3 regions of the Kribbella sp. NPDC059898 genome follow, and region 2 is predicted to be linked to each of the others. Evidence: riboswitches for the same ligand, from Rfam matches in the RefSeq annotation. Region 2 holds a riboswitch; each other region holds the start of a gene.
What was found. A riboswitch is a leader RNA that binds a small molecule or an ion and turns the genes downstream of it on or off. The one in region 2 is predicted to bind cobalamin.
Positions count from the first base shown of each region.

Region 1: another riboswitch for cobalamin. It lies ahead of ACFV9C_RS06045 (CbtB-domain containing protein); the one in region 2 lies ahead of ACFV9C_RS21290 (magnesium chelatase subunit D family protein).
Region 3: another riboswitch for cobalamin. It lies ahead of ACFV9C_RS04950 (ABC transporter substrate-binding protein); the one in region 2 lies ahead of ACFV9C_RS21290 (magnesium chelatase subunit D family protein).

Region 1 is NZ_JBHWKR010000002.1:95,309-105,668, reverse strand. It holds gene ACFV9C_RS06055 (metal ABC transporter permease) at 1-785, shown strand, start outside; gene ACFV9C_RS06050 (methylenetetrahydrofolate reductase) at 782-1,702, shown strand; adenosylcobalamin (AdoCbl) riboswitch at 1,737-1,825, shown strand; gene ACFV9C_RS06045 (CbtB-domain containing protein) at 1,875-2,081, shown strand; gene ACFV9C_RS06040 (CbtA family protein) at 2,083-2,883, shown strand; gene ACFV9C_RS06035 ((2Fe-2S)-binding protein) at 2,880-3,557, shown strand; gene ACFV9C_RS06030 (DUF222 domain-containing protein) at 3,639-5,387, shown strand; gene ACFV9C_RS06025 (hypothetical protein) at 6,129-6,710, opposite strand; gene ACFV9C_RS06020 (bleomycin resistance protein) at 6,943-7,545, opposite strand; gene ACFV9C_RS06015 (hypothetical protein) at 7,550-8,401, opposite strand; gene ACFV9C_RS06010 (HEAT repeat domain-containing protein) at 8,453-9,391, opposite strand; gene ACFV9C_RS06005 (HEAT repeat domain-containing protein) at 9,423-10,070, opposite strand; gene ACFV9C_RS06000 (MMPL family transporter) at 10,094-10,360, opposite strand, start outside.
Region 2 is NZ_JBHWKR010000006.1:296,111-306,470, reverse strand. It holds gene ACFV9C_RS21325 (ABC transporter permease) at 1-842, opposite strand, end outside; gene ACFV9C_RS21320 (ATP-binding cassette domain-containing protein) at 829-1,767, opposite strand; gene ACFV9C_RS21315 (outer membrane lipoprotein carrier protein LolA) at 1,770-2,912, opposite strand; gene ACFV9C_RS21310 (hypothetical protein) at 3,067-3,630, opposite strand; gene bluB (5,6-dimethylbenzimidazole synthase) at 3,627-4,985, opposite strand; gene ACFV9C_RS21300 (cobyrinate a,c-diamide synthase) at 4,982-6,319, opposite strand; gene cobO (cob(I)yrinic acid a,c-diamide adenosyltransferase) at 6,313-6,927, opposite strand; gene ACFV9C_RS21290 (magnesium chelatase subunit D family protein) at 6,929-8,938, opposite strand; cobalamin riboswitch at 9,003-9,161, opposite strand; gene ACFV9C_RS21285 (alpha/beta fold hydrolase) at 9,145-10,011, opposite strand; gene surE (5'/3'-nucleotidase SurE) at 10,019-10,360, opposite strand, start outside.
Region 3 is NZ_JBHWKR010000001.1:997,812-1,008,171, reverse strand. It holds gene ACFV9C_RS04955 (FecCD family ABC transporter permease) at 1-17, opposite strand, end outside; gene ACFV9C_RS04950 (ABC transporter substrate-binding protein) at 14-1,030, opposite strand; cobalamin riboswitch at 1,057-1,241, opposite strand; gene ACFV9C_RS04945 (hypothetical protein) at 1,250-2,212, opposite strand; gene ACFV9C_RS04940 (MFS transporter) at 2,226-3,512, opposite strand; gene ACFV9C_RS04935 (hypothetical protein) at 3,700-4,491, shown strand; gene ACFV9C_RS04930 (sterol carrier family protein) at 4,562-4,912, opposite strand; gene ACFV9C_RS04925 (hypothetical protein) at 4,995-5,624, shown strand; gene ACFV9C_RS04920 (alpha/beta hydrolase) at 5,625-7,163, opposite strand; gene ACFV9C_RS04915 (stage 0 sporulation family protein) at 7,160-8,110, opposite strand; gene ACFV9C_RS04910 (hypothetical protein) at 8,885-9,106, shown strand; gene ACFV9C_RS04905 (DUF6879 family protein) at 9,087-9,605, shown strand; gene ACFV9C_RS04900 (helix-turn-helix domain-containing protein) at 9,586-10,360, shown strand, end outside.

The DNA of each region.
Region 1 (10,360 bases), on a different contig from region 2:
CGCTGCTGCGGAACTCGATCATCGCCTGCGTCGTGCTCGGCGTCGTCGGCGGGCTGATCGGGGTGTTCGTGATGATGCGCGACATGGCGTTCGCGGTGCACGGCGTCAGCGAGCTGTCGTTCGCCGGCGCGGCGGCCGGCCTGCTGTTCGGCGCCGGCGTGGTCACCGGCGCGCTCGCCGGATCGCTGGTCGCGGCGCTGCTGATCGGCGTACTGGGCGCGCGGGCGCGGGACCGGAACTCGGTGACCGCCGTACTGATGCCGTTCGGTCTCGGGCTCGGCATCCTGTGCCTCGGGCTGTACCACGGGCGGGCGGCGAACAAGTTCGGCCTGCTGACCGGGCAGATCGTGGCGATCGACACCCCGCAGATCACGTCGCTGATCGGGATCTCGGTGCTGGTCGTGGCCGGACTGGTGCTGGTGTGGAGACCGTTGCTCTTCGCAAGCACCGACGCCGACGTCGCGGCCGCGCGGGGCGTTCCGGTCGGCGTACTGTCGATCGTCTTCATGATCCTGCTCGGCCTCGCGGTCGCGGTCTCGGTGCAGATCGTCGGGGCGCTGCTCGTCCTCTCGCTGCTCGTCACCCCGGCCGCCGCGGCGCTCCGGGTCTCGTCGTCGCCGATCGTCGTACCGCTGCTCAGCGTCGCCTTCGCGGTCACCGCGGCGGTCGGCGGAATCCTCTTGTCCGCGGGCAGTTCGGTGCCGATCAGCCCGTACATCACGACGATCTCGTTCCTCGTCTACCTCGCGTGCCGGCTGGTGTCCTCCTTTAAGCTGGCTCGGTGAACGATCTGTCGGCGTTGCTGGGGAGTGGGCGCGGTACTGAGTTGTTGCTGTACGGGATGACGCCGCCCCGCCGGTCGATCGCCCCGGACGCGCTCGAACGCTTCACCGCGGTGACGAGGACGCGGCTCGAGCAGCTCGACATCGACGCGCTGATCCTCTACGACATCGACGACGAGGCGGAGCGGATACCGGAGGAGCGGCCGTTCCCGTTCAGCCCGACGATGGACCCGGCGGACTTCCTCGCCGACCAGCTGTCCTGGTGGGACCGGCCGACGATCGTGTACCGCTCGGTCGGCAAGTACACCGCGGCCGAGCTGGACTCCTGGGTACGGCGTCCCTCGGACCAGCTCGGCACCGTGATGGTCGGCGCCCCGACCAGCGCGGCCGAGGTACGAACGACGCTGCCGGCCGCGTACGACCTGTGGCAGCGCTCCGGGTCGGCCCTGCCGCTCGGCGGCGTGACGATCCCGGAACGGCACTCGTCCCGCCTCGACGAGCACGAGCGGCTGCTCCGGAAGCAGCGCAGCGGTTGCTCGTTCTTCGTGACGCAGATCATCTACGACGTCGGCGCCGCGATGGACCTGGCGTCGGACTATCTGTACCTGTGCCGCGCCGAGAACGTCGAGCCGGTGCCGATCGTGTTCACGCTGTCGATCTGCGGCTCGGTGAAGACGCTGGAGTTCCTTGCCTGGCTCGGTGTCCGGGTGCCGCGGTGGCTCCGTAACGAGCTGGTGCATTCCGGCGACCCGGTCGCGGACTCGTACGCGCACTGCGTCGGGATCGCCCGTACTTTGTCGACGTACTGCCGGGACCGTGGGATCCCGTTCGGGTTCAACGTCGAGAGCGTCTCGACCCGGCGGATCGAGAACGACGCCAGTGTCGAGCTGGTCAAGGAGCTGCGCACGTTCGTCGGTTGACTGGCCGGGGGTGAGGTCCGTACCCTCCCAGACAGTGACGGCGCAAGGAAGCCGATGGGAATTCGGCACGGTCGCGCCACTGTGAGCCGGACACGTCCGGTAAGTCAGATACTTCGCCGTCACGACGCTCCACTGGTAGCGGGACGCACGATCCCCTGAAGGAGGCTCTCACGTGAGTAATCTGTCTGCGTCGACGACGACGGTTGTTCTTCCGGTGTCGAAGGCCGTGCTGTGGCTGGTCGGTACGGCGTTCCTGGCGTTCCTGGCGTACTACTTCATCGGCGTCGACCAGGGCGCGTACTCGATCTTCGGCAAGGACATGCACATCCACGAGTTCGTGCACGACGCGCGGCACTTCCTCGGCTTCCCCTGCCACTGAGGTGGAGCGCAAACTGATCCTCCGCGGCCTGCTGGCCGGCGGAGCGGGCGGTCTGGTCGCGTTCGGTTTCGCACGAATCTTCGCCGAACCGCAGATCCAGGCCGCGATCGACTACGAAGCCGGCCGCGACGCCGCCCACGAGCCGTCCGGGCCAGACCTGTTCAGCCGGACACTCCAGGCGAACGCCGGGTTGGGCGTCGGCATGATCCTGTTCGGGATCGCGATGGGTGCCGTGTTCGCGGTCGCGTACACGATCTGCCTCGGCCGCGTCGGCAACCTCCGCCCGCGCACGCTCGCGATGCTGGTCGCGGTGGGCGGTTTCCTCGGGTTCTACTTCGTACTCTTCCTGAAGTACCCCGCGAACCCACCCGCGATCGGCCACGAGGAGACCATCCAGACCCGCGCCAACCTGTACCTGGCGATGGTCGTCTGCTCACTCCTCTTCCTGATCGGTGCCGTTGCCCTGGGCAAGCTCCTGCGCCCCCGCTTCGGCAACTGGAACGCGACCCTCCTGGCGCTGGCGGCGTACGTCGTACTGATCGGCGTCGTGATGGCCGTCCTGCCATCACTCGGCCACCTCGCCGCGAACGTGCAGGAGTACGGCCGGCACGCGACCGAGACCCCGCTGCCGCTGACCGACTCCCACGGGACGATCGTCTACCCAGGCTTCGACGTGGACCGCCTGTACGCGTTCCGCCTGTACTCCGTCGGCGCACAGGTCCTGCTCTGGGGCGTGATCGGCGCGGTCTTCGGCCCACTTGCCGACCGCCTGCTCCGCACTCCCGTCCAGGTCGCGGTGTGACACTCCTCGACCGGATCGCCGCCCTGGGCCCGTTCTTCGCCGTCGAACAGCACGTGGACCCGACGCCGGATCCGCCCTGGCGCCGGCTCGTGGAGATTGTTGACGATCCTGCGATCCTGGCGGATCGCATCGCCCAGACACGGGCCTACCTAGGCGCCGCGAGCGGCCAGGACCCGACGGCGATCGAAGTACGCGTCGCCGCCTCGGTGACCCATCTGGGCCTGGTCGCCCGCCTGATCTCCCCAGCTCTTGCTGCCGTCGTACTCGAGGACCGCGTCCCGACCCTCGCCCTCGACCAACTCCACTGGCAACCCGTCCTCGGCGGCGCCTTCCCCCTCTCCCTACCCCCGATCCCGCCGGCCGGCGGAGACCTGCACCACGAACTCTTCGACGGCCCACTGCCCACGATCGCCCAGGCTTTCGACCTCTCGGACCACATCCTGGTAGGCAACGTCGCCTCAGCCGTCAACGGCGCCGCCACCGCTCTGTCAAACGCCGCCCCCACCCTCGCCACCCGCTCCCGTGCCGTCGCCACTGCCCTGCTGGACGTCCCACCCCTTCGCGGCGCCCACACCTCCAACCCTTTCCGCCGCCGCAGCTGCTGCCTCATCTACCGCGCCGCTCCCGATCGCGACGGCCCTCTCTGCGGCGATTGCGTCCTCAACAAGTCATAAATCTGTGGATAACTAATTCCCTTGAAAATAAGGGGTTCCCGGCTTTGAAAACTGTCCGGCCCGCCAGCTACAGTCATCGGCATGGACATTCTCGGCGGACGCACAGTGGTTGCTCTAGGCAACCACGAGGTGCTGCCTGCCCTGGACAAGGTCCGTACCCAGATCACCCGCCTGCGATCCGTCGAGTTGCAACTCATCGCCCGCTCCGAGACCGACGGCCTCGCCCAGGAGCTCGGTGCCCGCGACACCGTCGAACTCCTCACCGTCCGCCACCGCCGTGACCGTGCCGAGGTCTGGCGCGACGTCCGCCTGGCCCGCGCGCTGCCCAAGTACCAGGCCGTGAACGACGCCCTCACCGGCGGCATCGAGTCGGCCGACGGCACCGTCCATCAGATGCAGATCGGCCACGCGGCCGCGATCATCACCGAACTCGAACGCGTCCGTGACCGCGTCCCGACCGAAACCCTGGACGTCACCGAGCAGCAACTGGTCGGCCTCGTCCCCACCCACACCCCCCAAGAACTCCGCACCGCCGCCAAACACCTCTGCGACCGGATCGACGCCGACGGCCCCGAACCCGAAGAACACAAGGCCTATCAGCGCGAGTCGTTGACGTTGAGCACCGCCGAGAACGGCGTGAAGTTCCGCGGCTACCTCGCCAACGACAACGCCGAACTCCTGCGCGCCGTCATACACGCGGGTGCCCGCCCCCACAAGACCGTCGACGGCGAACACGACCCCCGCCCCCGCGACAAACGCCAAGCCGACGCCTTGACCACAGCGCTCACCGTGGCCGCGAACGCCTGGGACACCGACACCGCCGGCCACGGCGCGAAGGCCAACATCACCGTCACCATCGACCTCGACGACCTGAAATCAGCCACCGCCCACGCCACCGGCCAAACCATCTACGGCGACGACCTCTCCGCTGCCACCGTCCGGCGTCTGGCGTGCGACGCGAACGTCATCCCGCTCGTCCTGGGCTCGAACTCCGAACCCCTGGACGTCGGCCGCCGCGAACGCCTCGTCACCAGACACATCCGGCACGCCCTGATCGCCCGCGACCGCGGCTGCGTGGTCTGTGCAGCGCCGCCGGTAATGTGCGACGCCCACCACCTGACGCACTGGGTCGACGGCGGAGCCACGGCTCTGACCAACCTCGCGCTTTTGTGCCGCCGCCACCACGTGGATCTGCACAACGACCGCTGGCACATCACCATCACCAACGGCAAGGTCGACGTAGCCCGCCCCACCTGGGCCGACCCGACGCCTACACGCCCCACCCAACCACCGAGCCCAGCCCCCGCCCACCCCGACTTCCCACGCGAACCACAGCGCGACACCCCCACCACCCCCGTTCCACCACTCGCCGCTCCCGCCCACCCCGAGCCACCGAGCACGGCACCCGCCCGCCCTGAGCCGCCGGGCGTCGTACCCGCCTACCCCGAGCCGCCGGGCGTCGTACCCGCCTGCCCCGAGCCAGCGGGCGTCGTACCTGCCTGCCCTGAGCCGGCGGGCGTCGTACCTGCCTGCCCTGAGCCGGCGGGCGTCGTACCTGCCTGCCCTGAGCCGGCGGGCGCCGTATCCGCCTGCCCCGACTCACCAGGCGTCGTACCCGCCTGCTCCGATTTGCCAGGGCCCGTGCCTGCTTGCGCCGGCGACCCGCCCCCAACGCTCAACCCCTGGGGCGACACCGACCCACCCACCCCACGACCCAACCGCTGGACAGCCGACGAAGCAACCCTCACCGCCGCAACCCACTTCGCCGTCTGGGGAAACCGCACGCCCACCGAGCCCGCAACCGGCCCACCCTCCTTCGCCACCATCTGACCCTCGACCCAGCTCGGGCAATATGCCACCAATCTGTCGAGCGCGGGTGCCCACCCGCCTGTGCTCGACAGTCCGGCACGCCCGGATCGCCCTGACGACCTCGACACCGCGCGTTCTCTCCAGCCGCTACCCGCCCACCCCGGAACGCATCCCCAGACTCCGGCCACAATTCGGCGACCGCCACCTGCCTCGGCCCGTCACATCACAGGCACACAGGCCCTCGGCTGACAGCCCCGCGAAGCGGCGACCGACAAGTCACACCCACGTCAGCATCCGCCAAAGTCGCGCCCGGCCCGCTATCCATTCACCCACCGAACGCGACCAAAGCAGGCGCAGCGCCGACACGCTTCCTGCCCGTCACCACACCACCCGCCGCCGTCAATCTCCGCACCGCACCTGCGCAACCGGCCGCCCTCGCCGTACATGCGGTACTCACGACACCCTCTTCACCCACAGCACCCCGAGCCTCACGGCATCCACCGGACCCGCAGCACTCGCCGTACTCGCGGCATTCGCCTAATCGCAATACGTGCGGTGCACGACGCACCTGCCGTACCTGCGGTGCCCGTGGTACAGCCCGTACTCCGCAGTGCTGCCGTACGCCGCGATACTCGACGGCGAGCCAACTGCCCTCTCCACACCCGCCCCGCTTGCGGTGCTCGCGGCATCCCCTGTGCGCCCGACACCTGCGGAAGCCGTCCCACGTCCCGTACCAGCCGTGCCCGCGATGCCTGCGGCGGCTCACCATCGTCGCCGTACGTGCCGCACCGGCCGCACCACCTTGCCCCACCTGTGATACGCGCCTTGCCCGCCGTACCCGCGGCGCCCGCCGTACCCGCGGCGCCCGCCGTACCCGCGGCGCCCGCCGTACCCGCGGCGCCCGCCGTGCCTGCCGTGCCTGCCGTGCCTGCCGTGCCTGCCGTGCCTGCCGTGCCTGCCGTGCCTGCGGTGCCTGCCGTGCCTGTGAGTGCCCTGGCGGCCGCCGGAACCGCTGTACTTGCGGGCTGTGCCGTACGTGCGGTGTTCGCCGTATCCGTGGTATCTGCGGGATACGAAGCACTTGCCGCACCTGCGGCCCCCGTTGTACTGGGCGTACTCGCTGTGCCGCCGTACCCCGGCGGTACTCGACGCGAGGCGGCCGCCGTACTCACGGCGTACCGCACCTGCGGTACGCCTGGCGGCCGTCGTGTTGGCGCTACCTCTGCCGGTCGTTGCGGTACCCGGCGTACCCGTGGCACGCGCGGGACGTGCTGTGTCCGCCGTACGCGCCGTCATCGCGGCGCCGGCGTACCTCGCAGCACTCGCCGTCGCCGCAGCACTCACAGTAGATGTCCTACCTGCTGTGCGCACGGCACCTGGTTGTTCGCCGTTCCGCGGCAATCGCCGCATGTGGTACTCGGCGGATCCGATAGGCCGCCGGGCGTGCGGTGCCTGTTGTGCCTGCGGTGTTGGGCTCCGGCGCGAGATTGCCTGCGGCCCCGGGCAGCAAGCCCGCGCCGTGGAGCCGCCCCGTGGAGTCGCCGCTGCGAGGGCCGTCGACGGCGACGCCGAGGGGTCAGTCGAGGTAGCCGGTTGAAGGGTTGATGCCGGAGAGGAAGGACGTGATGGCCTGGTGGTGGTCGGGGTTGGTGCGGGTGGGGGTGGTGGGGCCGGATTCGGTGAAGCCGTAGCCGGGGTTGGGGCCGGTGAGCCAGGTGTAGTCGTAGGTGCCGGGATGGCCCGGGCGGGTGGCGACCTGGAAGCGTTCGCCGTTGACCTGCAGGACGTACGCGGGGGACTGGAAGCGGAGCAGGTAGCCGTCCGGATCGGTCACCAGGAACTGCTCGGCGCCGACCTCGCCCTCATCGGTGCGGTACCACTTGGTCTCCGGCTCCATGAACAGCGGCCACGCGGCCCGGTACAGCGACTCCACGATTGGCACGATCGACGGTACGGCGATCTGCAGGTTGATACCTCGGCCCAGCGGCCTCTCCAGCGGAGCGGTCACCCAGTTCCGGCCGACGCCGGCTTGTTCGAGCATGACGTGAGCGTCGCCGAGTACGACGTACGCGAAACCGGGCCGCTCGTACCGGATCTCGAACCCGCACACACCGCACCAGAACTCGATGCTCTGGGCAACCGACTCGACGAGGAGCTCCGGGACAAGTGCTGGATCCATCGGGCTATTGTGCCAACGGTGGGTGGTCGAGGGGTGGGCGGCGGTGGCGGAAGATGGCGCGGAGGCGGGTGATGTCGACTTCGGGCAGCTCGGTCTCGACCAGCGTGAAGGTCTCCTCGACGAGTTCGGCAAGCATCTCGGCGGCGTTGGCCGGGGCGACGGCGAAGACCTGCCGGAGTCTGCGGTCGAGGTCGTCCGGTGCGAGGTCGAGGTTCGTCGGGAGCCACTTGTGTTTGGGGCCGTAGCGGCGGTTGAGCGCCAGCAGCATGGTCAGCAGTTGCTGGCTGACCGAGCTGAGCAGCCCGGCGAACAGCACCGGATTGCGTCGCTCGATCAGCATTTCCCAGCGCCAGAAGTGGTCGATGACGCCCGCGGACTCGATGACCGCGACCGCAAGCTCTCGCGGGTACATCGCCGCGCGCTCGCGCCATCCCGAGAGCAGATCGACGCCGTGGAAGGGCATCCCGTCCAGCAGGCCGTCGACGACGTTCAGCGCGGCCGGATCCGGCGAGTGGTCGACGAGAACAGCGTCGAGGACCTGTGACGTGGCCGCGGCCAACTGGTGAACGACCTCGACCAGCAGGCCGGCCGGAGAGCCCACGCCCAGATAGAGATCGTCGCACCACACCTGCTCGCCGGCGTCGTACTCGAAGAGCCGGCTGTCCCGCGCGCCACCGGCCGTGGCCAGTTCCGAGCGGGCGAGCTCGGTCGGCGCGGTCTCCCAGAAGACGCCGATCTCGGCGTCCGACCAGCGGTCGGCGTTGCCCGCGCGGTCGAGCCGCCGAGCAGTACGGCGCACACTCCCGGCGCGGCTGCGTACGTACGAAGCAGCGGCTGCACCATCTCCCGCCGCCATAACGAGGCCGTCGACGCCATGCCTGCACCATGCGCGCCGCGCGCCTCAGCATCAACCGAATTTCCTCAGCAGGGCCTTTGCGGTAAGGGCTACGGGTACATCGGCGTCGTCGGTGAGCGTCGAGAGGGTCTCGCTGGTGACGGATGCTGGGAGTTCGCCGAGGGCCTGGACGAGGCGGAGGCGAGCTTCGGGGGTGCTGTGGCTGAGTTTGTGGGTCAGGGCGGCGAGGATGTGGGTGGCCGTGGTGGGGTCGGTGGCGAGGGTGCCGAGGGTTTCGGCGGCCTCGACGTCGTTGGCGCCTTCGATGATCAGGGCAACCAACGCGGGTACGGCGGAACGCTCGCCGCGGGTGCCCAGCGACAGCGCGGCGTGCTTGCGGACGGCGAGGTCCGGGTCTTTCAGGGCGGCCGTCAGGACCGGGATCGCATCAGCATCGGCAATCTCGGCGATCGCGACCACGGCGCGGCGGCGGATGGTGACGTCGGCCGAGCGGAGGGCGGGCGTCAGGGCGGCGAGTACGTCGTCGGTGGAGCGGGCCAGCGCCCAGCGCAGCGCGCCGGCGACGTTCGGGTCGGACTCGGTGAGGAGGGCGCCGGCGAGGACCTCCGCGGGGAGTTCGGTGGGCGCCAGGACGGCCTGCTGGCGGCGGGCTGCGCTGGGGGAGTTGAGGCTGTGCAGGAGTTCGACGACCCGGAGTACGTCGGGCCAGTCGCCGGGGGTCGCGGCGTCGATCGCGCGGAGGCGGTCGAGGAGTTCCTGCTCGCGGTGCAGGCGGTCCTCGGTACGGCGGATCAGGTCGCTCAGCAGCGCGGGCGCCGCGAAACCGGGGTCCTCCAGCGCGCGGCCGATCTCGCGCAGCGACAGGCCGAGGGAGCGCAGCGCCTCGACGTGGAAGATCCGCCGGATGTCGTCGTCGGCGTACTCGCGGTAGCCGCCGATCGTCCGGCCGGTGGGCCGCGCCAGCCCGAGGGACTCGTAATGCCTGAGCATTCGCGAGCTCACCCCGGACCGGCGGGCCACTTCACCGATGAGCATGGACCTGCTGGGGGCCAAGAGCAACGGCTCGTTTCGCCTCGTCGAGCAGCGCACCGAAGTTCGCGCCCGGGTCGTGCAGCAGGCGCTCGGTGGCCTGGGCGTGCGCCTGCACTTTCTGCTTCGGACTCGACAGCGCACTCTCCAACGCGTCCGAGGCCGCGTCGCCCAGCTCGACCAGCGCGCGGCTGAGGCTCAGCTGTACGTCGCGGTCGCCGCGCCCGAGCTCTGTCGCCAGCTCCGCCGCGAGCTGCCGGTCCTGGCCGGCCGGCACCAGCCCGACCGCCGTACGCCAGGCAGTCCGCCTGACCTCGTCGTTCGGGTCGTGCAGCAACTCACGGGTGAGAGCCGGCCAGGTCGCCAGGTCCTTCAGCTTCGACAGCGTGTGCAGCGCCTGGCTCCGGGCCTGGGCGTTCGCGGACTCCAACTCCGCGACGACGAGCGGCACCGTCGCCGAGCGCGGCAGCTGGATCAGCGCCCAGGTGAGCATGTCGCGTACGAAGAAGTCCGGCTCCACCCCGCACCGCGCCACCAGCACCTGGACGGCCGACGGGTCGGCCTCCGCCCCGATTGCCATCGCCGCCCGCAGCCGGGTGGATGTGTCGGCTGACCCCAGGGGGTCGTACTTCGGGTTCACGCGAACCACCTCCTGTCCGCCAGTCAAGACCTTGACACTGTGTCAAGGTCAAGCATCGCACCCTGCCGCGCGGACAGCAGCCGGTCCAGCCAGCGGGGGATCCACCAGTTGAGCCGCCCGAGCAGCTCCATCGAGGCGGGGACCAGCACCAGCCGGACGATCGTGGCGTCGACGAAGACCGCGACCGCGAGGCCGAACCCGAGCTGCTTGACGCCGACATCGGCGCCGAGCATCACCGACAGGAAGACCGCGATCATGATCGCCGCACCGGCCGTGATCACCCGGGCGGT
Region 2 (10,360 bases):
ATCCTTGCCCAGGCGGCCGCGTAGAAGACCACGACGTACCCGGCCTGCAGCAGCAGGTTGCGGAGGATGTCGTGGTAGTACGGCGGATCTCGGAGCAGGTCGGCGAACGACTGCCAGCGGTAGATCAGCAGCCACGGGTGGATCGCGTGCAGCTGCGGGATCGCGGTCAGGATCCCGAGGATGACGAACGTGCCGAACGTCGCGGCCATCGCGGCCAGCGGCGTCGAGGTCAGCGACGACACGAACAGGCCGATCGCGGCCAGCCCGAGCAGCGACAGCGCGATCACGACCGCGATCCCGAGCGCCCGGAGCAGGCCGTCGCCGAGCGAGACGGTCGAACCGGACAGCAGCAGCACGTCGCCGACCGGGAACAGGATGAACCCGACGATGAAACCGGAGATCCAGATCGTCATCGTCGCCGCGAAACAGAACACGATCAGCGCGACCATCTTCGCGGCGAGCAGCCGCGACCGGCCGGCCGGTGCGACCAGGAGATTGCGGAGGGTACCGAGGCTGGCCTCGCCGGCCAGCGACTCCCCCGAGATCACCGTTACCGCGGTCGGCAGGAAGAACGGCATCGACAGCCCGAGGCTGCCGACGATCAGGAACAGCCCGTTGCCGGCGATCTGCCCGAGGAACCCGTCGGTGCCACCGTTGCTGTCGGCGATCTTGATCGCGATGCCGATCAGCAGCGGTACGGCGGCCAGCACGCCGAGGCCGACCTGCGTGCGGGTCCGGGCGAACACGAGCCGCAGCTCGGACCGGAACAACGCGAGCGTGTGCCGCCCGGCGCTCGGCCGTTGCACGACAACGGTCTCCGCGACCGCTTCACTCGGCGACATCGAAGCCCTCCCCGGTGAGTGCCACGAACGCGTCCTCCAGGCTCGGGCGTTCCAGGCCGAAGCCGTGGATCCGTACGTCGGCCGCGACCAGTGCGGCCGCGAACTTCTCGATCGGGAGCTCGCCGGGGTCACCCTCGACGGTCTCCTCGTTGGTCTTCAGGTCCGTGACGCCGAGCCCCTGCAGCGTGTCCGCCGCCTGGGTGAGATCCGGCGTACGGACCACCAGCCGCGGCCGGAGCTCCGCGCGGAGATCCGCCACGGTGGACTGCCGGAGCAGTTTGCCGCGGCTCATCACCGCGGCGTGCGTACAGACCTGCTCGACCTCGGCCAGCAGGTGCGTCGACGTGAACACCGTCGTACCGTCATGGGCCAGCTCGCGGATCAGGTGCCGGACCTCGCGGGTGCCTTGCGGGTCCAGGCCGTTCGTCGGCTCGTCCAGCACCAGCAGCTCGCGGCGCTGCATCAGCGCGACCGCGATCGCCAGCCGCTGGCGCATGCCGAGCGAGTACGCGCGGACCTTCTTGCCGGCCGCGTTCGACAGGCCGACCCGCTCCAGCGCCTCCCCGGCGCGCGCCTTGCGGGTCTTCGGGTCTGCCGTCCTGTCCGCGGCGTCGAAGCGCAGCAGGTTCGCCTGACCGGTCCAGAAGGGGTAGAACGCCGGGCCCTCGACCAGCGCGCCGACCCGCGGCAGCACCCGCAGGTGCGCCTTCGGCATCGACTCGCCGAGCAGCTCGACCGACCCGGAGGTCGGCGCGATCAGCCCGAGCAACATCCGGATCGTGGTGGTCTTCCCCGACCCGTTCGGGCCGAGGAAGCCGAACACACTGCCGGCCGGCACCTCCAGGTCGACGGCGTCCACCGCGACCTGGCCGCTACGGAACCGCTTGGTCAACCCGTGGGTGACGACCGGCGCGCCACTCGTCATGCTCAGCGCGGGGCTTTCGCCGCGGCAGCCTGCAGGGTGTCCGGCGTGACCAGACCGGCGAACACCCGGCCGTCATCGGTGATCAGCACGCTCACCATCTTGCTGGTCAGCACCTTGCCCTTACCCCACGAGCCCTGCACGGTCGGCGCCTTCGCCAGCAGCTGCGCGAGCTGACCGCTCCCGGTCAGGCCGGCGGTCTGCGCGCCGCCCTTCAGCATCACGACGCTGTCCCAGCCGGTCCCGATCACGGTCGGCTTGTCAGCCGGCGTACCGGACTTGCGCGGCAGCACCTTCCGCGGCGGCTCGACCTGCTTCGGCGCGATCTGCTTCGGCGCGATCTTGGCCGGCGCCTTCTCGTCGGTGACCTTCACACCCTTCGGCGGGGTGAACGTGAACGTGCTCGCGGACGGTACGTCGAACGAGACCGAGGTGAAGCCCAGCTCGACCGCCGGGTTGCCACCGCTGCGCGGCATCACGGTCACGTCCAGCGGGACCCACGTCTTGGAGTCGATCGCCAGCGTCACCGAGCCGACCGTCGTCTTGTCGGTCTTCGGCACCAGGCGCAGCTTGTACGCGTCCCGGCCGGCGACCTTCTCGGTGCCGCTGACCTGGACCGTGGTGGTCGGGTCGATCGCGGCCAGGAACTGCTTGGCCACGTCCTGCGGGTTGTAGTTCTGCGGCGTCGTCTTCTCGGGCGCCTTCTCGGGCTTGCCGTTCTGGTGCGCGGGCAGCGTCAGCTTGGTCGCCTCACGCTTGGCCGAGTCGTACGCCCAGGCGGACGTGCCGTCGGTCGTCCAGACCCGCTCGGCCTGGTTGTCGAGCACCGACACCCGGGCCTTGTCCGGGGTCGCGAACGCGACCCGCGCGGTGTGCTGCCCGCTGAGCATCTCGGTGATCTGGCTGCTGCTGCCGCGGCCGGACATCCCCGGGATCGCCGGGAGCCCCAGATCCGCTGTCGAACTGACTGTGCCACTCAAGCCGTCCACCTTCGCGGTCTGCACCTTGGTGAGCAGATCCTGCGCGGTGATACTGGGCAGCTTCGGCGAGGCGTCCGCGACCACCGGACCGAGTGCCCCCACTCCCGCCACCACGGCGACCGCCGTGACCGGAACCAACCATCGTCTGTTGCGCTGCGCTACGCCCATGGATACAGCCTCGCACCGCGTGCCGACGGAACCAAGGCCCCTCAGGGCAGGTTCACCCGAAAGAGTGAGACGCATGTACGACCCTGGTAGTACGTCAGCCTCAGACGAGCCTCAGAAACGTCTCAGCGGGACTGCAAAGCGTCCAGCGCCACCGTCATCGCGGCCGCGACCGGAAATCCAGCCGCTGGTCCTGCACGGTGATCCGGTAGCGGTCCCGGACCGAGATCTTCCGCTCCACCGACAGCACCGGCTGCCGCGTGTCCCGGGCGGTGAAGTCGAAATGAAAGATGAACGGCAGCGGGATCTCCCCCACGATCGGGACGAACTCCCAGACCCGCCGTACGACCGCGATCGTCGGGTTCCGCTCGGTGCCGTCCGCGTCCACGCCCGGCGCGCTGAGCTGCCAGCTCGACCTGAACAGGCTCTTCCCGAACTCCTTCTTGAACCAGCCGATCGCCTGCCCGCTCGCGTCGTACACGTCGTACCCGGAGCCGAGGTCGATGGTCTTGCGGGCCTTGAACGAGAACACCGGCTGGGACTTGGTGTCGTCGGTGTAGAACGTCACCTGCTCCTTGAACGCCATCCGCTTCTGCTGCGCGAACGCGAGCAGCGGCCCGTCGCTCCCGTCCGGGTTGGTGGCGATGAGCTCGTACTTGTTCGCCATCATCGTGATCCGCTGCTTCATCGAGAACGCGGGGATGTACATCGGGTCGCTCATGCGCCGGATTGTCTCAGGCCGGAGGCCGACGCACCGGCTCTGAGGCCTTCCGCCAGTGCTTTCGCCTTGGGGTCGTCTGCTGCCAGTTGTATGTGGAGGTGGCCGGCGCCTTGGAGGGCGAGGTCGCGCGCGATCTCGACGCCGTACTCCTCGGCTTCCGCGGGGGTGCGGGCGGGGCGCCAGAGTACGCCGAAGTCGTGGTCCGGTCTGGTGGTGCCGAGGTCGATGACCAAGGACTCCTGCTGTCGGAGGTCCGTCGTGTCGCCGCCGACGATCACGTGGATGCGTTGGCCGGTTGCGCGTACGGCGTTCTGTGCGGCGTGCTCGGCGTCGTCGACGATCGAGGTGTCGCGGTGGCCCCATTCGTCGTAGTGGACCGCCCAGGAGAGCGGGCGGCGTTCGGCCCAGCCGGACCGGATCAGTTCGGGCGCCGGCGCGAACTGGTCGACGTACCCGACGCAGAGGTAGCCGACCAGCTCGACGTGGGGTGGCAAGCCGAGTACTTGCGCGACCTCGTCCGGGCCGAAGAACGAGACCCAGCCGACGCCGATCCCTTCGGCGCGGGCGGCGAGCCAGAGGTTCTGGATCGCGATCGCGGCGGAGAACCAGGTGGTGCGCGGGTCGGCGTGCCGGCCGAGGACGTGCCGGCCGCCGCGGCCCGGGTCGCAGGTCACCGCGATGTTCAGCGGGGTGTCGAGGATCGCCTCGATCTTGAGGCCGTCGAACTTCTGCCGGCGCTGCTCTGGCAGGGATCGCGCGAACGCGTCCCGCTGCCGGCTCGCCAGCTCGTGCACCTTGCGCCGGGTCGCGATGTCCCGGATCAGCAGGAAGTCCCACGGCTGGCTGAGCCCCACACTCGGCGCACGATGCGCCGCCTCCAGCACCCGCATCAGCGCATCGTCGTCGATCGGCACATCCAGGAAGCCTCGTCGTACGTCTCGGCGCTGCGCGATCACCCGCTGGACGACCTCGCGGTCCTGCACTTCATACCCATTGGCTGGGACGCGACGACCTACGGCAACTGTCGTGTTGGGGGTCTTGTGCTTGGGGAGCAGGAGTTCGGCGCCAGTGGCCAGTACTGCTGCTTCGGCGACGCTGGGGGTGTGCTTGAGGTGGGCGACCTGGGCGCTCGGAGTCGGCGCGGGCTGGGCGGACAGCTCGGCTGCTGTGAAGGTGCGCAGCTGCGCGTGGAGGTGGTCGGCCAGTTGTCGCAGGGCGGGCTCGGACTCGCGGCCGGTGAGGGTGACGAGGAGGCGGATGTGGCCGGGGACGTCCTGTACGGCGGATGCGACGGCGGCGGCGAGTTCGGCGTACGGCGTACCGGATCGGAGGCCTACCCCGACGACGAGGCTCATCCGGCGTACTCGCGGGCGGCGGCGACAAAGCGGGCCGGGACGTCCGGAGTCGCGGTCCAGTGCAGGTGCAGGTACGACGCGTGCACGTGCGGGAGGGTGATGCCTTCGACACCGCCGGGGAGGTGCCAGGCGGGACGTACGTCGTGGTCGAGCGTGATCGCGGTGCGGTGGAACTCGTGACCGTGGACCCGGCGGCCCTCGTCGAAGAACGCGGTCGTGGTCGCGGCGACCGCCGTACGGTAGCCGAGGGTGAGGCGAGGGGTCATGGTCGCGGTTGCGGGGAGTACGCCGGTCATCTGGTGGCCGTCGAGTTCGCGGCAGAGGTAGAGGAGGCCGGCGCACTCCGCGACGACGGGGAGGCCGGTTGATACCAGGGTTGCTACTTGTTTCCGTAGTTCGTGGTTCGCGGAGAGGGCTTCGGCGTGGAGTTCGGGGAAGCCGCCGCCGAGGTACAGGCCGGCGGTTGCTTCAGGCAACTTGTCGGCCAGAGGGTCGAAGGTCACGACCTCGGCGCCTGCTGCGGTCAGGAGCTCGGTTGTCTCGGTGTAGTGGAAGGAGAAGACCGGACCTCCCGCCACAGCAATCACCGGCCGCTCGCCGAGAACTGTGGTTGGTGGGTGCCACGCGATGGCTTCCGTGGGTGGGGCGGCTTGGGCGGCGGCTGCTACTGCTTGGAGGTCTACGCCCTGGTGGACCAGTTCTGCTGCGGCGGCTACCGCGTCTTCTGCTTGGGATTGCTGTTCGTTGGCGGGGATCAGGCCCAGGTGACGGCTGGGGACGGTCAGGCGGGTGTCCCGGCGGAGGACGCCCAGGACGGGTACGCCGGTGGGTGCGACACCCGCGCGTACTTCGGCCTCGTGGCGGTCGGAGCCGACCTTGTTGAGGATGACGCCGACGATGCGTACTTCGGTGTCGTAGGCAACAAACCCCTGCACGACCGCGCCGACGCTGCGCCCGGCCGCGGACGCGTCGACCACCAGGATCACCGGCGCCTTGAGCAGCTTCGCGACGTGCGCGGTGGACGAGAAACCGTCCGTCCCGAGCGCACCGTCGTACAGCCCCATCACGCCCTCTACAACCGCCAGGTCCGCGCCGGCCGAACCATGCGCGAACAGCGGCGCGATGCGCTCCTCCCCCGACAGCATCGGATCGAGGTTGCGCCCCGGCCGACCGGTGGCGATCGCGTGGAAGCCGGGATCGATGTAGTCCGGCCCGACCTTGAACCCGGCGACGGTATGCCCGGCCCGCCGGAGCGCCGCCATCAGCCCGACCGCGACCGTCGTCTTCCCCGCGCCCGACGACGGTGCGGCGACCACCACCCGCGGGATCACCACTCGATGCCCTTCTGGCCCTTCTGGCCGGTGTCCATCGGGTGCTTGAGCTTCGTCATCTCGGCGGCGAGATCCGCGGCTGCGAGCAGCTTCGGATGCGCGTCCCGGCCGGTGATCACGACGTACTGATGTCCCGGCCGGCCGGTCAGCGTCTCGACGACCTCGTCGACGTCGATCCAGCCCCACTTCATCGGGTACGTGAACTCGTCCAGCACGTACAGGTCGTGCGTCTCCGCGGCCAGCCGGCGCTGGATCTCGCGCCAGCCCTCGAGCGCGTCGGCGGCGTGGTCCTCCTCGGTGCCGGCCTTGCGGGACCAGCTCCAGCCCTCGCCCATCTTGTGCCACTCGACCGGCCCGCCCTGCCCGGTCGTCTCGTGCAGTTCGCCGAGCGCCTTGAACGCGGTCTCCTCGCCTACCTTCCACTTCGCGCTCTTCACGAACTGGAAGACCCCGAGGTTCCAGCCCTGGTTCCACGCTCGCAGCGCCATCCCGAACGCGGCGGTCGACTTCCCCTTCATCTCGCCGGTGTGCACCATCAGCAGCGGACGGTTGCGGCGCTGCCGGGTGGTCAGGCCGTCGTCCGGTACGGCGGCCGGCTGTCCCTTCGGCATCTCAGGCCGCCTTCCGCTCGGTGACCGTCCGGATGAGGTTGCCGGCAGCAACGTCTCCGAGGTCGAGGTACTCCGCGCCCAGGTCGGCGGCGAGCTCCGCGGCGAGGCCGAGCCGGACGCCGCGGCGCGGTTCGCAGTCGACCACGACGGTGGCGACCCCGCGCTGCGCGAGCTGGCCGGCGGCCTGGCGGGCGCGGGCGAACGCGTTGTCGCCGTACGTCGCGCGGCCGTCGGTGACGAGCACCAGGAGCGGACGTCGGCGGGGGTCCCGGATGGCGGCGATCCGCAGTACGTCGGAGGCTTGCAGGAGGCCTTCGGCGAGCGGCGTACGGCCGCCGGTGGGGAGGATTTCGAGGCGCCGTACGGCGGTCTCGACGCTGCCCGTCGGCGGGAGCGCGACCGTCGCGGCGGGGCCGGCGAACGTGACGAGGCCGACGGTGTCGCGGCGCTGGTACGCGTCGAGCAGGAGCGAGACGATCGCGGTCTTCACCTCGACCATGCGCTTCTTCGTCCCCATCGACCCGGACGCGTCGACGCAGAACAGCACGAGATTGCCTTCGCGTCCTTCACGCACTGCGAGCCGTACATCGTCCGCACGTACCACCAGTCCCGGCCCGCTGCGTCCACGAGCTTTCTGGTACGGCGCCGCACTCCGCACCGTCCCCAACACATGCGGCCGCCCCGCCTCCCGCCCGACGCGGGCCCGCTCCCCCACAACCCGCCCTACTTCAGTCAAAGCCCGAGACCGCCGCCCAGCCACACCGGCCCCAGCAGTAGAAACACTCAACAACCGAGCCTTGTACGGCTGGGTGCTGCCCGCGACGTCGCCGCTCGGAGCTGCACCTTCCCCACCAGGAGCAGCAGGCCCATCAGAAGGAGTAGGAGTGTCACCGCTCTCGGGGACGCCTCCACCGGGGCCGTCCGGGCCGTCGGGGTCCGGGTCTTCTTCGGGTGGGGTGCTGTTGTTGATGGCTTCTTCCAGTTGTTCTTGGTCGAGGCCGGGCGCGTCGAACGGGTTTCGGCGGCGGCGGTGTGGGAGAGCGAGCTTGGCGGCGGCGCGGACGTCCTCGACCTCGACGACCGTACGACCGGACCAGGCGGCATGCGCCACCGCCGTACGCGCGGTGACGAGGTCCGCGCGCATCCCGTCCACGTCGAACGACGCGCAGATCTCCGCGATCTGCCGCAGCGCCGCGTCCGTCAGGATCACCTCGGACACCAGGTCCCGCGCCTTCACGATCCGTTCGGCCAGCTCCCGCTGCGCCCCGTCGTACCGTGCCACGAACCCGTCCGGATCCGCCTCGTACCCGAGCCGCGCCCGCATCACCTCGACCCGTACCGCCGGATCCCGGCTGGCCACCACGTCCACGGTCAGCCCGAACCGGTCGAGCAGCTGCGGCCGCAGCTCGCCCTCCTCCGGGTTCATCGTGCCGACCAGCACGAACCGCGCCGGATGCGTGACCGACACCCCGTCCCGCTCCACGGTCGCCCGGCCCATCGCGGCGGCGTCCAGCAGTACATCGACCAGGTGGTCGTGCAGTAGGTTGACCTCGTCGACGTACAGCAGCCCCCGATGCGCGGCTGCCAGCAGCCCCGGCTCGTACGCCGTGATGCCCTCCGCGAGCGCCTTCTCCAGATGCAACGACCCGAGCACCCGGTCCTCGGTGGCCCCCACCGGCAACTCCACTAGTCGCGCGGGACGCACAACCCGTCCACTGGCCGCGCTGCTCGCGTCCTGCGCGGTCGCGGACGCCTCCGCGTGCGGACCATCGGGGCACGTGGGATCGGGCCGCTCCGGGTCGCAGGAGAAGCGGCAGCCGGGTACGACGTCCACCGGCGGCAGGATCTCGGTCAGCGCACGGACCGCCGTCGACTTCGCGGTGCCCTTCTCGCCGCGGATCAGCACGCCGCCGATGGCCGGCGAGATCGCGGCCAGGACCAGCGCGAGCTGGAGCTCGTCCATCCCGACGACCGCGGTGAAGGGGAAGGAGTTCGGCACTGCAGCCCGCATCAGCGGTCGCCCTTTCGTCGAGCGGGTGTCCACGCCCGCTACGGCTGGTACGCCGGGACCGCAACATGCGGGTCCGGCGGACGGCTGCGGATGTCCTGGCTTCCAGGCGCTGTCAAACTGCGCAGCCCTGGTCACAGTGGCGGGACCGCCCCGGACTCACACCGGTGTTCCTCCACAACAGTCGCCCCGATCATGCCACGTGACCGTCACGCGCGCTGTGTGACCTCCAGGACAAAGGCCCGCACCACCGCGGCGTACCTGACTGCTTCTTCGAAGTGTGGGAAGTGTGCGGAGCGCTCGAAGGTGACGGTTCGCCCGCGCGCGACCGTCTCGCGATAAGTCCGGACGGAGACCGGGTCGGTGGCCAGGTCGTCCACGCCCTCGATCAGCAGACTCGGCTGCGGCATCCGCGCCAGCCGCTCGAGCTTGGAGGTGTACAGCTCGTCGAGCGTGACCAGGTGGCTGTTCCCGCGCGCCCACTCCTCGTCGCTGAACCCACCCTGCTCCCCGAGCGCGAAGAACTCCGCTCGCCGCGACGGATCGTGGAACGACAGCTCCTGGAACCGCTCACCCAGCCCGAACGCCAGCTCGACGGAGCCGTCGGCCGCGGTGAGTCGCCGCGGTACGGCGGCCAACTCGCGGCACCGCCGCGCCGCCTCGGTGTTGCCGAGCTCGTCGTACAACCGGGCGAAGATCGGCAGCCGATGACGATCGTTCGCGTCGAAGTCCCAGCACGGGCAGTCGAAGACCACGGCGTTCACCGCGTCCGGATGCCGGATCGCGTACTCGACCGCGTAGTTGCCGCCGGCCGAGTGGCCGAGGATCGTCCACCGCTCGATGCCCAGATCCGACCGCAGTTCCTCGAAGTCCTCGATCAGCAGGTCGAGGCTCACGGTCTCACCGGGCGGCAGCGGCGTCCGCAGTACGCCGCGCTGATCCGGCGCGATCAGCCGCAGGTCGTGAGCGAGCAGGTCGGCCTGGCAACGCTGGTAGTGGTAGCCGCCGCCGTGGCCGTGGATGAACAGCAGCGGCGGCGCGTCCGGGGCGCCGTACTCCGCGGTGCTGAGCTTCATCGGTCGCTCAACGGGTGAGGCGCTTGGCGAGGGCGGTGGCGGCGGTGTCGTCGCGGACCTCGCGGATGCCGACGATCGGGGTGACGGTGACGAATCCCGCGGCCAGCAGGGCCTCGTCGGTGCCGGGGATCGGGTTCGGGCGGGGCGGTTCCAGCGCGATCATCGGCTCGCCGGTCGGCGCGGTGGTACCGACCAGCCGGGAGCGTTTCGCCGGGTTCAGCGACGCGTGCCGGACGCCGGCCAGCTGCTCCAGCGGGCGGTCCGGCACGTTGATCGTCAGGACCGTACCGGCCGGCTCTGACTCGATCCAGCCGAGTGCCTCGCCCGCGACGGTCGCGGCGGTCGGCCA
Region 3 (10,360 bases), on a different contig from region 2:
CCGGCCGCGCGCTTCACTTGACCAGGTCGGGGTGCAGGATGTGGCCGAGGTTCTCGGTGGTGTAGGCGCCGCGGACGCCGGCGGAATGGTTCGCGAACAGCCACGGCACGACGTGCTGGGAACGCACTGCCTTCAGGTTCGCGAACGCCGGATTGGCGAGGATCTTCCGAACGCCCGGCTGCGAGGCCGCGGGTGTCAGCGACGCGTCGCAGCACCCGCTGATCAGCACGTAGTCGGGGTCCCGCTTGATGAACTCCTCGACGCTGATCTTCACGTTCCGCTTCGAGGTCAGGTCGGCGAACGCGTTCACGCCGCCCGCCTGCCGGATCAGCACCGTACCGAAGTCCGGACCGCCGGACACGGTCATCCCGCCGCCTTCCAGGCCCGGGCGGACGATCGCCACCGTCGGGCGCGGCGCATCCTTCACGGCGGCCGCGACCGCGGCGATCCGCTTCTGCTGGTCGGCGATCACCTGCTCGGCGCGGTCCTCGACGCCGAACAGCCGGCCGAGGTCGCGCAGGTCGGCGTACACGTTGTCCATCGAGACCGTCGCCGGGTCGATCGCCTCGTCGCCGTTGCCGTCCGCGGTCGGGCAGAGCGGGCTGAAGATCCAAGTCTGTACGCCGAGGTCGGCGAGGCTCTTGCGGCTGCCGAAACTCGCGTCGCTCCCGACGGCGCTGAACACGTCGTTGAACCCGGACAGTACGAAGTCCGGGTGCAGGCTGAGCAGTTCCTCGCGGCTCGGCAGGTTCTTGAAGTACTTCGCCTTCGACTGCGCGGCGGCGTACTCCGGCAGCACCTGGGAGTCGAGGTACGCCGTACCGACCAGGCGGTCCGAGATACCCAGCGCGTGGGCCAGCTCGATCGCGGGCTGGTACGCCGCGAACACCCGCTTCGGCGGCCCGTCGACGGACACGTCGATCCCGCAGTTCTTCACCGTGGTGGCCCCGGGACTCTCCGCGGCGGACGGCGCGCAGCCGGCCAGCAGGGTCAAGGACAGGGCGACAGCAAGCACACGTACGACGGCCATGAGTGGACCGCTCCTCCAGCACCTCGTGGACGGGTCAGCGCCGTGGCCGGTCTCCTGGCTGACGGGTACCACGTCCACCGGTCTGACCTTCCCAGCCGCACGCGGCCAGTGGTCCCCTTACGGGTACGACAGGTGCACATCCCGATCACAGTGGCGAGGGCCGCGCCGGTACTTCACCGGCTTCCCGAACACCACGGCGCGGTCACCATAGCACCCGGGTCAGTGCGTGTAGAGCGACGAAAGGGCGAGCGCGAACTGGGTCATCAGGTCCGGGTTGACCGCGCGGGCCGGCAGCGGGACCAGGTCGACCAGCTTGTCGTCGCCGACCCGGATCGTGGTCCGGCCGGTCGCGGTGTCGATGTACCCCTCGTCGCCGAGCGGGATCGACTGCGAGGTGGAGGCGTTCCGGAGCGGGGCCATCAACGCCTTCGCGTCCGGCTCCCGGCGGACCGAGGAGTACAGCACGCGGGTGGCGGTGATCCAGCCGCACACCGGGTCGCCGACGAGGGTCTCGCCGTCGCGGCGGGCCGTCGCCGGTACGCCCAGCACCTGCTCGGCCGCGTCCGATCCGCGATCGCACTCCGGCCGGGTGATCTCGAGCGCGGGCGCCTGCAGCCCCGGCGCCTGCCGGGCGACCTCCTGCCCGAGGACGACGTACTTCGCGAGCGTGGCCTGCGGACCGGAGAGCTTGTACAGCCGGCCGTCGAGCAGGAACACCAGGAACTGGCTCGTCCCGTACCCGCCGTCGCCGACGTTCGCGGTCACGGCCGGCTCCCGCCCGTGCGCGGCGTACGTCTTCCGCGCCGCCGCCAGCGTCGCGGCGGTTGCCTGCAGCACCGAGACCCCGATCCGCAGCACCGGGCCGTCCGGCGCGGTACTCAGGCTCAGCTGGCAGACGTCGTACGACGGGATGTCGATCTCGGCCGGCGGGTTCTGGCGCACGATCTTCACCACCGGCACGGCCAGCGTGGTCCGGACCAACGTCTCGTCGATCGAGGTGCACAGCGTCTCGACAGGCGTCGCCGACGCGGTCGGTGACGGCGTGTCCGAGGGCGTCGCGGACGGGGTGTCGAACCCGCTCACCGACACCAGCGGCGGCACACTCGGCGCGGTCTCCTGCCCATGACCCCCACACCCCGCAAGCAGTACGACGGCCAGCCCGGCGGCGATCAGGGTACGCATGATGACTGAGACTCTAACCGGCGGCGCGGAGTTGCCTTTCGCGGACGGCGTGTTCGTCGGTGCGGGCGTCGTACCGCCAGAACTCGCGCAGCCAGACCGAGGTCGCGAGCACGCCGGCGACGCACAGGACGCCGCCGCTGACGATCGCGGTCCGGACCGTGGTGAGGTCGGCGACCAGGCCGGAGCGGGCCTGACCGCCGAGCGGGCCGAGCGAGTACCCGAGCATCTCGATCCCGGCCAGCCGGCCGCGCATCTCGTCCGGGATGGTCTGGTTCCAGATCACCGAGCGGAACAGCACCGACACCATGTCGCAGGCGCCGGCCAGCGCGAAGAACCCGATCGCGAACCAGATGTTCGGCGCCAGCCCGGCGATCCCGACCGCGGCGCCCCAGCCCATCGTCGCGAGCACGACGGCCCGCCCCTGGTGGTGGACGTGTTTCGCCCAGCCGCTGGTGAGCGAGGCACACATCGCCCCGATCGCCTCCGCGCTGTACAGCAGCCCGAGCAGCCTCGGCTCCTTCAGTACGTCGGTCGCGAACGCCGGGAACAGCACGATCGGCATCGCCAGGAACATCCCGACCATGTCCACCAGGTACGTCGCCAGCAGGTCCTTGCGGCGGAACGCGTACACGATCCCGCCGCCGATCGCCCGCAGACTCGGCGCCGTGGTGTGCTCCTTCGACCGGTACGACCCGAGCCGGGCGTACAGCAGCGTCGCGAACACGATCCCGGCCAGCTCGACCGAGAACGCCCAGGTCACGCCCACGGATCCGACCAGTACGCCGCCCAGCGCCGGGCCGGCGAGCTGCCCGATCTGCGAGGTCAGCGAGCTCAACGCGACCGCGGCCGGGATCTCCTCGTGCTTCACCACCCGCGGCAGCAGGGCCTCCCGGCTCGGGCGCTGCAGGGAGGAGGCGACCGCGTTCAGCGCGCCGCAGACGTAGATCAGCCAGACCTGCGGATGCGCGAGCAGCGTGTTCGTCACCATCAGCGCGGAGATCACGACCTGCGCGATCCCGGTGCCGACCAGCAGTTTCCGGCGTTCCACGTGGTCCGCGAGCGCACCGCCGTACAGGCCGAAGACCACCAGCGGGGCGATCGTCACCAGGCCCATCGCGCCGACCGCGAAGTTCGAGCCGGTGAGTTGGTACAGCTGGTACGGCAGCGCGACGTACCCGACCATGCCGCCGAGGAAGAAGACCGAGCCGGCGACCAGCAGGACGCGGAAATCGCGGGAACCACGCCACGGGGTCAGATCGACACGCAACCGGGCCAGCCGCGAGCGAAGACTTGCTGCCACCGGAACATGGTGACAGGTCCGACCGCCCCAGACGAACCTGATTAACCGCCAGCCTTTCCACCACCGTCGAAAGGGCCCGGGTGCGACCCGCAGCCGTCCTAGCGTGACAACCGATTGGTTGCCCACGGCGTCAATCTCGGCGGCCGGGAAAGATCCCGGCCATCCTCGGGAATCGGAGAACAACCGCATGATCTCGATCAAGTCGGTCGGCACCCGCCTGCTCGCCGGCCTCGCCGTCGGTGCGGCGGCCGGTGCCACCCTGCTTGTTCCGTCGGCCGCGCACGCCGCCCCCGCGTCGCAGACGGCTGCCACCGCTGTCACCGCCACCACACCGTCGGGAGGGCTGCTGCGCCCGGGCCAGTACCTGAAGCCCGGCCAGTACCTCCGCTCGCTCAACAAGGTCTACACGCTGGTCATGCAGACCGACGGCAACGCTGTGCTGGTCAAGGGTCGGACCCCGATCTGGGCGACCATGACCAACCGCAAGTCGTCCACGCTGATGATGCGGCCCGACGGCAACCTGGTCGTCATCTCCGGCCGTACGACGGTCTGGGCCAGCGGAACCGCCGGCAGCACCGGCGCGATCCTGAACGTCCAGAACGACTCGAACCTGGTCCTCTACAACATCCGCCGCAAGGCCGTCTGGTCCCGCTACATGGTGATGGTCAACCTGTACCCGGGCCGCGTCCTGAGCAACCCGGTCGCGCTGTACTCGCAGAACCGGGTGTACCGGGCGCAGATGCAGGCCGACGGCAACCTGGTGATCGTGAAGTACGGCAAGACGCCGATCTGGAGCACCAAGACGGTCAGCAAGGGCGCGTTCGCGACCATGCAGACCGATGGCAACTTCGTTGTCTACAGCGCCGCCAAGAAGCCGCTCTGGGCTTCCAAGACCACCCGTAAAGGTTCCGTGCTGCAGATGCGCGGCGACGGCAAGCTCGCGATCATCTTCGGCCGGACCACGGTCTGGGTCAGCTGAGAATCTCCTCAGTTCCTGAGCCGCGGCGTCCTCGGGGGAGGCCGCGGCTCAGTTGTTCGCCAACTGTTCGTCAGCTGTTCGTGAGCGGCAGCAACGCGGTCAGATCGGTCCGTTCGCCACTCGCACGGAGCTTCCCGGACATCCGTGCGTCCGCCCAGCTCATGCGGCCGAGCGCGACCTCGATCCACAGCTCCGGCGGCATCTCGATCACCGCTCCCGGCGTACCACGGGTGTGCCGCGGGCCCTCGATGCACTGCACCGCGCCGTACGGCGGGATCCGTACCTCCACCGCGTGCCCCGGCGCCTTCGCGACCAGGCGGTTCAGCAACACCTTGGTGAGCAGCTTCAGTTCGGCGCGTTCCGCCGTACCGTCGTCGTAATGCTGCAAGGCCTGCTGGAAAGCGGTGTCTGACGTCTCCACGACGTGCCAGCGTACGCGGCGTTTGCGGTGACGCCCCTCTCGTCGGCGATAATCGGGCGGGAGAGAGGGAAGCGAGGTCGGGATGCTCACGCCCAGGCACCAGGCGCTGCTGATGACGCTGGCGGGAATGACCGTCGGTGTGGTCGCGTTCGGCACGGTCGTCGTCGTCAACGGCGGCAATCCGTTCACAGCGCACGACGAGCCGGTGGGCATCGTCAGCCCGACCTCTTCGAGTACGCCGAACCGAGGCAACGGGCTGCAGGCCGACGGGCTGCAGTACGTCGTACAGAACTTCGGCACCGACCAGGACCCGGTGTCCGCGGAGGTGCCGACCGGCTGGAAGAGCGCGCAGAGCGGCACCCGGCCGAAGTTCCTCGACCCGACCGGCGTCTGGCAGCTCCGGTTCGACACCCGCGGCAGCAAGCAGAGCCCGGACGAGCTCGTGCGGAACCGTGAGCGCAGCATCGACGAGAAGGACCTCAAGGTGCTGAGCCGCGACAACGGCATGCTCGTCTACACGTACGTCGACAAGACCCGCGGGCCGCGGATGGGCCTGTCGCGCTGGATCTCGCTGGACGACGGCAAGACGGCCGCCGTCGAGATCACCGTCGGCGGCCGCCCGCAGGACGAGGCGGGACTCCGCGCCGTCCTCCAGCAGGCGGTCGACACCCTCAAGGTGCCGGTCTCACCCGGCGACAACCGCCCTAACTGATCAGCACTTGATGTCGGCGGCCGGGGTGTTGCCCTGCACGAGGTAGCTCTCGACGACGTTCTTCACGCACGCGTTCCCGGACAGGTACGCCGTGTGCCCGTCGCCGTCCCGGGTGACCAGGACGCCGCTTTCCAGCTCGTGCGCCAGCCCGACCGCCCACTCATACGGGGTCGCGGGGTCCCGCGTCGTACCGAGCACCATGATCGGCTTCGCGCCGGCCGCCTTGATCGGGTGCGGGGTGTTCGTCGGCTTCACCGGCCAGTTCACGCAGGACACCGACGACCAGGCCATGAACTCGCCGAACCGCGGCGACGCCGCCTTGAACTTCGGCAGGTCCGCCTGGATCTGCGCGATCGAGGTGGCGTCCGGGCGGTCGCTGCAGTTCACCGCGATCTGCACCTCGTTCGAGTTGTCGGCGTACCCGGTCGGCTTGCGGTCGGTGTACTCGTCGGCCAGCGCGAGCAGCCGGCTGCCGTCGCCTGACAGCCCCGCCGCGACGGCGTCCTCGAGCCGCGGCCAGAAGTCCTTCAGGTACAGCGGGTAGACCAGGCCGAGGATCACCAGCGCCTGCGTGACCTGCCGCTGCCCGTCCCCCGGCAGCGGGTGCTCGTCGCTGTCCTTGATGAGCTTGTCGACCTTGCCGAGCACCTCCTCCTTGCTGCTGCCGAGCTTGCAGGACCGCTGCGCGCAGTCCTCCGCGAACGCGTCCAGCGCCTTGTCGAACCCCTTCGCCTGCTCGATCCCCATCTGCTCCGACGTGATCGCCGGGTCGACGGCGCCGTCCAGCACCATCCGGCCGACGTTCTTCGGGAACTCCTCGGCGTACGTCGCGCCCAGGTACGTCCCGTACGACATGCCGAGGTAGTACAGCTGCGGGTCGCCGACGACACCCCGCAGTACGTCGATGTCCCGGGCCGCGTCCTTCGTGTTCACGTACGGCAGCAGCTTGCCGGAGCGCTGCTCGCACCCGGCCGCGAACGTCTTCGACTGCTTGTCCAGGTCCGCGATCTCGGCGGCGTTGTCCGGGCTGCCGTCGGCGGCGATCATCGCGTCCAGCTGCGCCGTGTCCAGGCACTTCACCGGCGTCGACTCACCCACCCCGCGCGGATCCCAGCCGATGATGTCGAACTTGCGCAGTACCGAAGCCCCGAACAGCATCGGCGCCTGCGCCGCGAACTCCTGCCCGCTCGCCCCCGGCCCGCCCGGGTTGATGAACAGCGTCCCGATCCGGCCGCCGCGGTCCTTCGCGAGCACCTTCCGGGCGCGCAACTCGATCGTCTGGCCGGCCGGCTTCGTGTAGTCCAGCGGCACCTGGATCGTCGCGCACTCCTGGTTCGTCCCGCAGCGCTGCCAGTCCGGGCGCTGCTGGTAGAACTTCTCCAGCCCCGCCGGGATCGGCCCCACCGGTCCGCTCGGCGGATTGCTCCCGACCCCGGGCGCCGTACCGTTGCCGGCGTCCTGCGCGCGACTCGCCACCCCACACCCACTCGCGAGCACCGCCAGAGCTGCCACCAGTACGGTCGACCTGCGGAATCTCACTGCGGGCTTTCTCCCTCGTCGTCATGATGCAACCGGCGACGCCGGCGTGGCTTCCGCGTACGGCGCTCTTCCTCCGCCGGCGGCGTTTCCTCCGGTACTACTGGCGGTGCGTCCGGGGTCGTCGTACTGGACGCCTCGTACTGCTGGCGCGGCGAACACACGTCGGCCCGGCTGCACGCACAGCGCCGGCCGGAAGCCGCCAGCCGGACGACCACCGTGTCGCTCGGCACGTTGTGCCCGACCACCACTCCATCACCTGCGGGGGTCTCCACCGCGGATCCGAGCGCCGGGGCCTTCGCGTTGAACTCCTGGTACAGCGGGTGCTCGTACTTCAGGCAGCACATCAACCGGCCGCACGCGCCCGAGATCTTCAACGGGTTCAGCGGCAGGTCCTGGTCCTTCGCCATCCGCACACTGACCGGCTCGAAGTCCTTCAGGAACGTCGCACAGCACAGGTCCCGCCCACACGGCCCGATCCCGCCCTGCAACCGCGCCTCGTCCCGCGCCCCCACCTGCCGCAACTCGATCCGCGCCCGCAACGCCCGCGCCAGATCCCGCACCAGCTCCCGGAAGTCCACCCGGTGCGGCGCCGAGAAGTACACGATCACCACCTGATCGATGTCCGGCCGCCGATCGACGAAATCGATCCCGACCACCTTCATCGGCAACCCGTGCTGCCGGATCGTCCGCTTCGCGATCCCCCGGGCATCCGCCCGCCGCTGCCGATTCTGCTCGTCCCGCTCCAGATCCGCCGCCGACGCGATCCCCGCACAGGCCGGCAGCCCACCGACCTCCTCGGTCACGTACTGCGGCGCCCACACACACTCCGCAACCTCAGGCCCGTCATCGGTAGGCACCAGCACCTTGTCCCCCACCCGAGGCCGAAACTCCCCCGGATCAAGGTAATAAAGCCGCCCGTACCGCTCGAACGACACCGCCATCACCATGCCCACGCCGCCAGACTACTTGCAGACCTCCGCCCTGACCCCCTCAACACAACCCCACGATCAGCCCCCGTACTTGCACAGCCGCACGAACAGCCCCCCGCGTGCTCCGCAGCCGCTAGCTTCGTCGCTCCGCTCCTCAGACGCGGCCGCTCCGCGCGCCCCACCCACCCCCGGACTACCGCCCGGACCTGCGGCTCCGCCGCGGGCTGCGGCTACCGCCGCGAATTGCGGCTAGCGCCGCGGGATTGCCGGCTACCGCCGGCGTTTTGCGAGCTGCCGCTCGCGTGTGACTGCCAGGCGGACGTTCTTCGTACCGTGACTGTGATCGTCGTACCCGGTGGTGACAGGCGACCCGTCATACGGCCGGGACCCACAACATCAGCTCGCCCGATCGCCCCCGACAACCGACCGCCGGTCACCGCCGGCCGCCGAGTGAGGTGGCGACTTCGCCCGCCAAATCGCTCCGCAGAGCGTTCGCGGTCGTACCGACAAACCACATCGGGGACGGCGGCAACATCCCCCCAGTCGACCCGCACGTGCTACACCAAACGAACTGTGGATCACATGCACCAGCCGGAGATCAGCAGGGCTTCGCGCTCGGTCACCTCAACGGCGTGAGGTGACTGCGGCCAGATCGCCTGCCGGCCCTTGAGGGCAGGCTGGCCTACGCTCAAACTCGTCTCGCAACATCTCGCAACTACTCTTGACCGCAACCAGACGCAAGCGGAGGGTAGTCAGCGGCAACCGATCGCAACGACTTCAGGGGAGTACGACATGCGCCTTACCTTCGTCGCCGGAGATCCGGCGTCCAACCCGAAGAACTCACCCACCCTCTACAAGACCGACCGGGACAGCTGGATCGTCCAGGGCTGGGTGGTCAACGACGCGGACGCCCTGACTACGCTCAACCTTCCTGACGGTGAGTCCGCCGTCGAGATCCCGGACCGGCTGGTCCCGTTCTTCTTCCAGGAGGGTCGTGCAGGAGATAACGTCTGACGATCTGTCCGAGCTGCTGTCGTCGTTCAAGCACTCAGCGGTTCACCTCGAGACCCGCGACGCCTACGGCACCGTCACTGAGCTGCCGTACATGGCCAAGTGGGCTCGGGGCGAACCGGACGACCTGGCATGGCTCAACGAATGGTGCCAAGAGCTGCGGGACCACGTGCGGGCTGGCCGGAGCGTCCGGCGGGCACGCGTCGTCTCCGAACCCTTGAGCGACTACCAGCGCTGGAGTTACAGCATCGCTGATCCCATGGTCGACGCCGGTGAAGACATCCGCTGGGTACCGCGCCGGCTGACGTCAACCATCTGCCTGCCGGGCAACGACTTCTATCTCATCGACAACCAGCAGGTCGTGTTCTTGCACTACGCCGGCTCTGGTCTGAACACGGCTTTCACCACGACGACCGACCCGGCGGTTGTCCAGATGTGTTCGGCGGCCTTCGAGAAGGTGTGGGCGCTAACTATCAAGCACCGTGAGTACCAGCCCGTCTGACGCCGCCCGCAAGGCTCAAGAAGCGCTCGGCCAGCGCCTGCGGGAGTTGCGTAAGGATGCCGGTCTGTCCGGTCGTGACCTCGCGGCCGCGACAGGCTGGCACTTTACGCGTGTCAGCAAGATTGAAAACGGCGTCCAGGGCCCCACCGACGCCGACCTCCGTACCTGGTGCGCCGCTTGCTCAGCTGAGGAGAAGATCCCCGATCTCATCGCGCAGGCGCGCGCCGTCGAGTCGATGTACATGGAGTTCAAACGGCGCACCCGCGCCGGCATGAAGCAGCTCCTCCAGGCGGGCGGCGACCTGTTCGAGCGCACCGAACGGTTCCGGATCTACGAACACAACGTCATCCCCGGGCTGTTCCAGACTGCCGAATACGCCACCGAGCTACTGACTTTCTGGATTGACTTCCTGGAGACGCGCAACGACATCGAGGCCGCGGTGGCCGCCCGAATGGAGCGCCAAGCCATCCTGTACCGGGCTGCGAAGACCTTTTCGGTGGTGCTGGAGGAGGCCGCCGTCCGCACCCAGTTCGGCACACCGGACACCATGGCTGGCCAGCTCGATCGCCTGCTGTCGGTTATGACCCTGCCCAACATCTCGTTTGGTGTCGTTCCGCTCATGGTGCAGCGCCGGACCGTTGGCTCGACCGGCTTCTGGATCTTCGACGACACCCTCGTCTCGCTGGAAACTCCCACCGCCAGTATCGACGTCAGCCAGCCTCAAGAGATCGGGCTGTACGAGCGGATGTTCGAGC